DNA from 2 places in the Streptomyces sp. NPDC023838 genome. Region 2 is predicted to be linked to the other one. Evidence: riboswitches for the same ligand, from Rfam matches in the RefSeq annotation. Region 2 holds a riboswitch; the other holds the start of a gene.
The links. Region 2 has a riboswitch for cobalamin ahead of AB0G17_RS25250 (ribonucleoside-diphosphate reductase subunit alpha). Riboswitches for the same ligand answer to the same signal wherever they lie in the genome.

Region 1 (4,318 bases), on a different contig from region 2:
TCGCCGAGGACGAGGAGCGGTTGGGTGACCTGCTGAACCCGCCCCGCTCCGCCGAGAGTTTCCGTGACTGGGCCAGGGAACAGGCTGCTGCCAAGTCCGATGGCGACTGTTTCGGGCTGGCGATCGAAGCCGTCGAGACCGGCGACACGGTGGGTGCTGTCGGCTCACACCAGGCGGACCCGCGTGCGGGGTGGTTCGAGTACGGCGTCACCATCGGCGCCGATCACCGGGGCAAGGGATATGCGGCGGAAGCGGTGGTGATGCTGCTGCGCTTCATGTTCGCCGAGCGGCGCTATCACAAGTGCGCAGCGCGGATCTTCGCCCACAACGAGGCATCGCTGGCGCTACACCGGCGGCTCGGTTTCGTCGAGGAGGGTCGCCTCCGCGATCACGTGTTCCTGGCCGGCCGACACCGTGATCTCGTCATGATGGGGATGCTCGCCGAGGAGTTCGCCCAGCTGCACTCGATGAGCGAGCCCGATGGCTCGGGGGGCCGCCGGTGACTGAAGCGCCGCAGTCGGTGGAGCTCGCCGACTGCGGCGCTCAGACGTGGTGGCAGTAGGGGGCGTTCGCCCCGGGGTATGTCCGTCACGTTGCCCTGCATACCTGCGGCGCGCTCTCGTGGAGGCTGAGCAGCCGGTAGTAGTTCTCTCCGAGGGCGATGTCACGGAAGGCCCGGTCGTTCAAAGCCTTGTTGATCCGGCTGGTGACTTCGAGTTCTTGCTCGTAGACGTGGTAGTCCTTGTCGCGCGAGGCCACGAAGTCGGTGCCGGGAATGGCCCTGGTCGGATACCGGTCGAAGAACGTGGCGTACTTCTGCCGTACTCCCGGCTTGCTGAAGTAGTTGTCTTCCAGGACCCGCCAGCTGAGGTCCAGTGTGAGGCGGGGGTACTTGTCCAGGAGTCTCTTCATGATCCCGATGTGCCGGTCGGGATCCATGGTGGTGAGCTCCTTGGAGAGCCCCATGTGTGCCCACACGATCTTGTTCGCCGGATACCGGTGAAGCGTCTCCTCCATCAGATGGAGATACTTGGTCTGCTCCGCGTTGTTCCCGAGGTCCGAGTGGATGGTGATCGGGATCCCGCGGTTCCGTAGCACCTTCATGAACGGTGCCCAGTTCTTGATGTTCTCGCTCGTCGCGGCGGTGTGGTGGTTGGGGAACAGCGCCTGCTTGACGAGGTTCACCTCTCCCGCCCACCGGAAAACCCCTGGGAACTCCTTGTCGTACAGCGCGATGCCCGGCGGGATGGTCTCCGGGTGATTCAGATCCATAAAGGTCATGGAGACGGCGAGTTCGGGGTCCTTGGGCTTCGCCGCCACGTAATTCTCGGCGTTGGCGAAGTCGTTCTTCATGCTGGGCGCGACGGATGTGCCGGGGCAGTCCAGGTAGTACGTGCAGGGGGAGTTCACCGGCAGCATCTGCCCGATGCCGTACATGCTGGCGTGCCGGACACCGCTCTTGTGCAGGTAGCCGGTGAGTTCGTCGAACCCGATCGCCGGGCCACCGAACGGGCGGAAGTGCAGATGACTGTCGACCTGAGAGGTGTAGGGCTCTCTCGCGCGGTCAAAACACGCCGTCCCGGCCACCGCCGAGCCCGCCCCGGTCGACGAGGCGGCGACGGCCACCGCTGTCAGTACCGCACCGGCCATGCCGAGGCGCCTGGTGATGTGTGACATGCCGATGATGACCTCCGGTTGACTCGGTCTTCTGTCGCGGCCCTGGGCTATGGCGGCCAATTCGGCGCGTGCCGCAAGGGCATGGGGAATGTGCCCATGGAATGGTCCTGGCAGGCTTGCCGAAATGGCCGGGCCTCGGGGCGAAGGTGTTCGACTTGTCACCCGGACGCCAGTGCGCTCCGACAGGGGGAGGGTGACAACTCGCCCGTTACTCGACGCCGGGCATTCGTCCAGCGGAGGGATTTGGGAGTTCGGGGCCGTGGTTCCGTGTACGACCGGGGAAGAAGTCACTCCGCCGTGCAATGACCCGCAAAGGAGCTGGCTGTGTCGAATGCTGCGAGGGCTGTGCTTGAGGGCGGCCCGGATGACCTGCCGGACCGCATCGTGACGATCACCGAGCCGGACGCCGAGGTGAAGGTGCCGTTCAGGGGCGGCTACGAACACTTCGAGGCCACCCAGCGGCACCAGGACACCGCCGAGGGATCACTGCGGGTCTACCAGTGGATCTACCGCACCGCGATTGCCGAGTAGCCGGCGGCCACCGGGCGTCCTCGCTCGGGATTCGTCACCCCACGGCTCGTGGGCAGGAGTACGGGGACGGGCAAGGGCGGTAGGCCCGGGCGGCCCTGGAGAGCGGTTTGTTAGGCTCGCCTTGCCTCCCGTGGGGGAAGTCCGGTGAGAGTCCGGCGCTGACCCGCAACGGTGTGCGCGGCGACCCTGGGGTCCGTCGCGCGAGCCCGATCGCCCGCGAGGGGTCCAGCGATCCGTTGACTGCTCGCCGTGGACTGCGAGAGGGGGCCGCGCGGCCGGTGCGGCCGTACGGGCTGTCTCCTGCTCTGTCTTCAGCAGGCGGCCCATGCGAAGGACGGCCCCGCCCGTGCACCGAAGGACTGCCCCCGGCCGGATACCCGTGCTGCCGCTCAGCCTGGCGCTGGGACTGGTGCTCCTGCTGTCACTCATGTGCGGCGTGGGACTTGGCGCCGCCGGGGTCGGCTGGGGGCACGTGCCGCGCTTTCTGTGGGCCGGGCTCACCGGCGGAACCGTGCACGCGCGTGACGCGGCCGCGTACACCATCGTCTGGGAGATCCGGCTGCCCCGGGTCCTGCTCGGCGCCGTCGTCGGGGCCGGGCTCGCGGCGGTCGGTGTCGCCGTGCAGGCGATGGTCCGCAACGCGCTGGCCGACCCGTTCGTCCTGGGCATCTCCTCGGGTGCGGCGGTGGGCGCCAACGCCGTCATCCTGCTGGGGGCGTTCGCGGGGCTGGGGGTGTGGGCGCTGTCGGTGTCGGCGTTCGCCTCGGCGCTTGCGGCCATGGCGCTGGTGTACGCCGTGGCCCGCTCACCCCGCGGGCTCACCCCACTGCGGCTGATCCTGACGGGGACGGCACTGGCGTACGGCTTCGAGGCCCTCACCACGGTCATGGTGTTCGGTGCGGCCCGGGGCGAGGCGGCCCGGTCGGCGATGATGTGGCTGCTGGGCAGTCTGGGCGGCGCGACCTGGGCGCAGGTCCCCATCGCCGCGGTGACCGTGGCGGGCGGATGGACGTGGCTGCGGTGGCGCGCCGAAGCGCTCAACGCCCTCGCCATGGGCGACGAGACCGCGGCCGCCCTCGGCGTCCAACCGGCCCGGCTGCGCAGGGAGTTGTTCCTGGTCACGGCCGCCGTCACGGGAGCCGTCGTCGCGGTCAGCGGGGCCATCGGGTTCGTCGGACTGATGGTGCCGCACGTCGTCAGGATGCTGGTCGGCGCCGACCACCGGCGGGTGCTCGCCGTGGCGCCGCTCGCCGGAGCGGTGCTGCTGGTGTGGGCGGACGTGCTGTCGCGGCTACTGCTGGCCCCGGCCGAGCTGCCGGTCGGCGTGATCACCGCGGTGGTCGGGGTTCCCGCGTTCCTGCTGCTGATGCGGCGCGGCGGCTACGCGTTCGGGGGGAGCTGAGGATGCGGCTCGACATCGACGAGGTGACGATCGAGGCCGCCGGGGCCCGGCTGGTCGAGGACGTCCGGCTCGCCGTGGACACCGGGGCGTTCGTCGGACTCGTCGGGCCCAACGGCAGCGGGAAGTCGACCCTGCTGCGCAGTGTGTACCGGGCGCTGCGCCCGGCCCGGGGAACCATACGGCTGGACGGCGAGGCTCTGCACGCCATGCGCCCCCGGGCCGCCGCCCGCGTCCTGGCCGCGCTGCCGCAGGAGTCGTCCGCCGACTTCGACTTCACGGTGGCCGAGGTGGTCGCCATGGGGCGGCTGCCGCACCGCGACCGTACGGCCGCATCGGACCGGGAGATCTGCGCACGGGCGATGACGCGGACGGGCGTCGCCCATCTCGCCGACCGGGGCTTCCTGAGCCTGTCCGGCGGCGAGAAACAGCGGGCCCTCATCGCCCGCGCACTCGCCCAGCAACCCCAGGTGCTGGTCCTCGACGAACCCACCAACCACCTCGACATCGCCCACCAGTTGGACGTCCTCACGCTGGTCCGCGACAGCGGCCTGACCGTGCTGGCCGCCCTGCACGACCTCAACCTCGCCGCCGCACACTGCGATGTCCTGTACGTCATCGACGGCGGCCGGATCGCGGCCAGCGGTCCGCCGCACGAGGTCCTTGAACCCGCACTGCTGGCGTCGGTGTTCGGCGTGCGCGCGCACCGCG
Region 2 (4,318 bases):
CAGCAGGAAGCGGCGGCGGTCGGCCTGGGTCTCCAGGCGCTCCAGCTTCTCGACCTCGTTGATCCACTTGAAGCAGAACTGGGCCTTCTCGCGGATGGAGGGGATGTTCTCCACCGCGTCGAACGCCGCCGCGCGGTCGTCCGGGTCGGGCAGGTAGGTGTCGAGCAGCGTCAGGTAGAACTGGACGTGCACGGCCTCCTCGAAGAGCTGACGGCTCAAGTACAGCCGCGCCTCGGGGGAGTTGATGTGCTTGTAGAGCGTCAGCACCAGGTTGTTCGCCACGATCGAGTCGCCGGTGGCGAAGAACGCCACCAGGCGGCCGATCATGTGCTGCTCGCCCGGGGAGAGCTTGGCGAGGTCGGCGACGTCGGAGTGGAGGTCGACCTCCTCCACCGTCCAGGTGTTCTTGATCGCGTCGCGGTAGCGCTCGTAGAAGTCCGGGTAGCGCATCGGACGCAGGGTCAGTTCGAAGCCCGGGTCGAGCAGGTTCTTTTCGGAGTTGGAGCTCATTACTGGCAGGCCTCGCAGGACTCGGGGTTCTCAAGGGAGCAGGCGATCGCGTCGGCGTCGGGGGCGGCCTGCTGGACGGGGATGGGGGCGGTGGCCTGGGCGGCGCGGGCGATCCGGGTCGCCGGGCGCGAACGCAGGTAGTACGTGGTCTTCAGACCCTGCTTCCAGGCGTACGCGTACATCGACGACAGCTTGCCGATGGTGGGCGTCTCCAGGAACAGGTTCAGCGACTGCGACTGGTCCAGGAACGGGGTGCGGGCCGCCGCCATGTCGATCAGGCCGCGCTGCGGGATCTCCCACGCCGTGCGGTAGAGCGCGCGCACGTCGGCGGGGATCCAGCTGAAGTCCTGGACCGAGCCGCTGGCCTCGCGCAGCGCCTCGCGGGACTGCGCGTCCCACACGCCGAGCTTCTTCAGGTCCTCCACCAGGTAGCCGTTGACCTGGAGGAACTCACCCGACAGCGTCTCGCGCTTGAACAGGTTGGAGACCTGCGGCTCGATGCACTCGTAGACGCCCGCGATGGAGGCGATGGTCGCGGTCGGGGCGATCGCGAGCAGCAGCGAGTTGCGCATGCCCACCGAGGCGATCCGCTCGCGCAGCGCCGCCCAGCGCTCCGGCCAGTTGAGCTCGACGTCGTAGTGGTCGGGGTGCAGCACGCCGCGCGCGGTGCGGGTCTTGTCCCAGGCGGGCAGCGGGCCGCTGCGCTCGGCGAGGTCGCAGGACGCCTCGTACGCGGTGAGCATGATGCGCTCGGCCAGCTTGGTGGAGAGCGCCTTCGCCTCGGGGGAGTCGAACGGCAGGCGCAGCTTGAAGAAGACGTCCTGGAGGCCCATCGCGCCCAGGCCCACCGGACGCCACTTGGCGTTGGAGCGGCCTGCCTGCTCGGTCGGGTAGAAGTTGATGTCGACGACCCGGTCCAGGAACGTCACGGCGGTACGGACGGCCGCGTCCAGACGCTCCCAGTCGATCTCGCCGGAGGCGAGCACGAAGGCGCCCAGGTTGACCGAGCCGAGGTTGCAGACGGCCGTCTCGCCGTCGTCCGTGACCTCGAGGATCTCGGTGCAGAGGTTGGAGGAGTGGACCGTGTGGCCGGGCTCCGCCGTCTGGTTGGCGGTGCGGTTGGAGGCGTCCTTGAAGGTCATCCAGCCGTTGCCGGTCTGCGCCAGGGTGCGCATCATCCGGCCGTACAGGTCCCGGGCCGGGATGGTCTTCTGGGCGAGACCGGCCGCCTCGGCCTTGCGGTACGCGGCGTCGAACTCGTCGCCCCACAGGTCGACCAGCTCGGGCACGTCGGCCGGGGAGAACAGCGACCAGGTGCCGTCCGCGTCCACGCGGCGCATGAACTCGTCCGGGATCCAGTGCGCCAGGTTCAGGTTGTGCGTACGCCGGGCGTCCTCACCGGTGTTGTCGCGCAGCTCCAGGAACTCCTCGATGTCGGAGTGCCAGGTCTCCAGGTAGACCGCCGCCGCGCCCTTGCGCCGCCCGCCCTGGTTGACGGCCGCCACCGAGGCGTCCAGCGTCTTCAGGAACGGGACGATGCCGTTGGAGTGGCCGTTGGTGCCCCGGATGAGCGAGCCGCGCGAGCGGATGCGGGAGTACGACAGGCCGATGCCGCCCGCGTGCTTCGACAGGCGCGCCACCTGGTGGTAGCGGTCGTAGATCGAGTCCAGCTCGTCCAGCGGGGAGTCCAGCAGGTAGCAGCTGGACATCTGCGGGTGACGGGTGCCGGAGTTGAAGAGCGTGGGGGAGGACGGCAGGTAGTCGAGCCGGCTCATCAGGCCGTACAGCGAGGCGACCTCGTCCAGGGCACGCACCGAGTCGTCCTCGGCCAGGCCCGCCGCGACCCGGAGCATGAAGTGCTGCGGGGTCTCGATGACCTGGCGGGTGATCGGGTGGCGCAGCAGGTAGCGGGAGTAGAGCGTGCGCAGGCCGAAGTAGCCGAAGCGGTCGTCGGCGCCGTCCGCGAGGGAGGCCTCGACCAGCGCGTCCAGGCGGGCCGCGTGCAGCCGCACGAAGTCGGCCGTGCGGTCCGCGATCAGGCCCTCCTCGTGGCCGACCCCGACCGACTGGGAGAAGGTGACCGAGCCCTGGGTCGCGGCCTCCTCGGCGATCGTGATCGTCAGCAGCCGGGCGGCGAGGCGGGAGTACGCCGGGTCCTCGGAGATCAGCCCGGCGGCGGCCTCGGTGGCGAGCCCACGCAGCTCCGCCTCGTCCGAGCGCGCGTTGCGGCCGCGCAGGGCGGCGGCGGCGACACGGCCGGGGTCGGTGTCCGGCAGATCGGCGGTGAGGTCGGTCAGGGTCCGCAGCAGGGCGGTCCCGGGGGCATCGGCCGGCTCTTCGGCGATCGCTGAAGCGGGATCCGCAGGGGCGATGGTCACGTGGGGGCACTCCTCGCTCGGCACGGGGCCTTGGGGAAGTGCGCGGGCACACGGACACACCCCCTCGGGGGTACGCCGCGTCCACTTGCCCATTCCGCGAGGCCCGGACGTCTGGCACCCGGGCCGGACGGCCAGGGCGCGCTGTCGGCAGGTCCTCGGACTGAACAGGTACGCAAATGCGTACGAGTACACCGTTGCGGGACAGTTCCGGATTTGCACCGGATTCCCCTGCGGCGACAGCGAGCATGAGCATACATCTTGTGCCGGGCTCCGGCGGCACCCCCACATGTTGTGTCGTGTCGGCTTCGGAGGGTGTCGGAGCGTCAACTCGTCTTCCAGGAACACGACAACGGGCCGCCGGATTCCCGGCGGCCCGTCGTCGCGTACGGAGGAGGGAGGCGGCTAGTGCAACGCGCCCGCCGTCGCCGGGGGCAGTTCCGTCTGTACGCCCGGGTCGCCCGCGTCCGCCGTGTAGTCCTCCGGGGACGTCTCGTCGACGCCGTCGGGGGCCTTCAGGGCCCTCAGGGCCACCGTGAGGACGACCGTCACCGCGACGTTCAGGACGAACGCCGTCAGGCCGATGTAGCCGATCTCACCGATGCCGGGGATCTCCTTGGAGCTGCCGCCGAAGTGCTTCTGGGTGGGCGAGGCGACTCCGTACGCGGCGAGCGTGCCGTACGCCATGCCGACCGCCCAGCCCGCCAGCAGCGCCCAGCGGTGGAACCAGCGGGTGAACAGACCGCCGACCAGCGCGGGGAAGGTCTGGAGGATCCAGATGCCGCCCAGCAGCTGGAAGTTGATCGCGACCGTCTTGTCCATCGTCAGGACGAAGACCAGCGCGCCCACCTTCACCAGGAGCGAGACCAGCTTGGAGACCTTGGTCTCCTGCTCCGGCGTGGCGTCCGGCTTGAGGAAGTCCTTGTAGATGTTGCGGGTGAAGAGATTCGCAGCCGCGATCGACATGATCGCCGCCGGGACGAGCGCGCCGATGCCGATCGCCGCGAACGCCACGCCCGCGAACCAGTCCGGGAACATGTCCTCGAAGAGCTGCGGGATCGCCAGCTGGCCGTTCTTGACCTTGACCCCGGCCGCGATCGCCATGAAGCCGAGCAGCGCGAGCAGACCCAGCATCAGCGAGTACAGCGGCAGGATCGTGGTGTTGCGGCGGATGACGTTGCGGCTGCGGGAGGAGAGGGTCGCGGTGATCGAGTGCGGGTACATGAAGAGCGCCAGCGCCGAGCCGAGGGCGAGCGTGGCGTAGGTCCACTGGCCCGCGTCGCCGGGCACCAGCGCGCCCGTGGGCTTCCCGGCCGCGTTGGGCGTCTCGAACTTGTGCCGGGCCGCCGCGAAGATGTCGTCGAAGCCGCCGAGCTTGATCGGGATGTAGATGATCGCCACCAGGATGACGATGTAGATCAGGGTGTCCTTCA

Region 1: another riboswitch for cobalamin. It lies ahead of AB0G17_RS11315 (iron ABC transporter permease); the one in region 2 lies ahead of AB0G17_RS25250 (ribonucleoside-diphosphate reductase subunit alpha).

What each region holds. Positions count from the first base shown of each region.
Region 1 is NZ_JBFAAD010000007.1:88,384-92,701, reverse strand. It holds gene AB0G17_RS11330 (GNAT family protein) at 1-503, shown strand, start outside; gene AB0G17_RS11325 (amidohydrolase family protein) at 589-1,677, opposite strand; gene AB0G17_RS11320 (DUF5988 family protein) at 2,002-2,208, shown strand; cobalamin riboswitch at 2,313-2,445, shown strand; gene AB0G17_RS11315 (iron ABC transporter permease) at 2,555-3,610, shown strand; gene AB0G17_RS11310 (ABC transporter ATP-binding protein) at 3,613-4,318, shown strand, end outside.
Region 2 is NZ_JBFAAD010000023.1:40,678-44,995, reverse strand. It holds gene AB0G17_RS25255 (ribonucleotide-diphosphate reductase subunit beta) at 1-510, opposite strand, end outside; gene AB0G17_RS25250 (ribonucleoside-diphosphate reductase subunit alpha) at 510-2,888, opposite strand; cobalamin riboswitch at 3,017-3,187, opposite strand; gene mctP (monocarboxylate uptake permease MctP) at 3,291-4,318, opposite strand, start outside.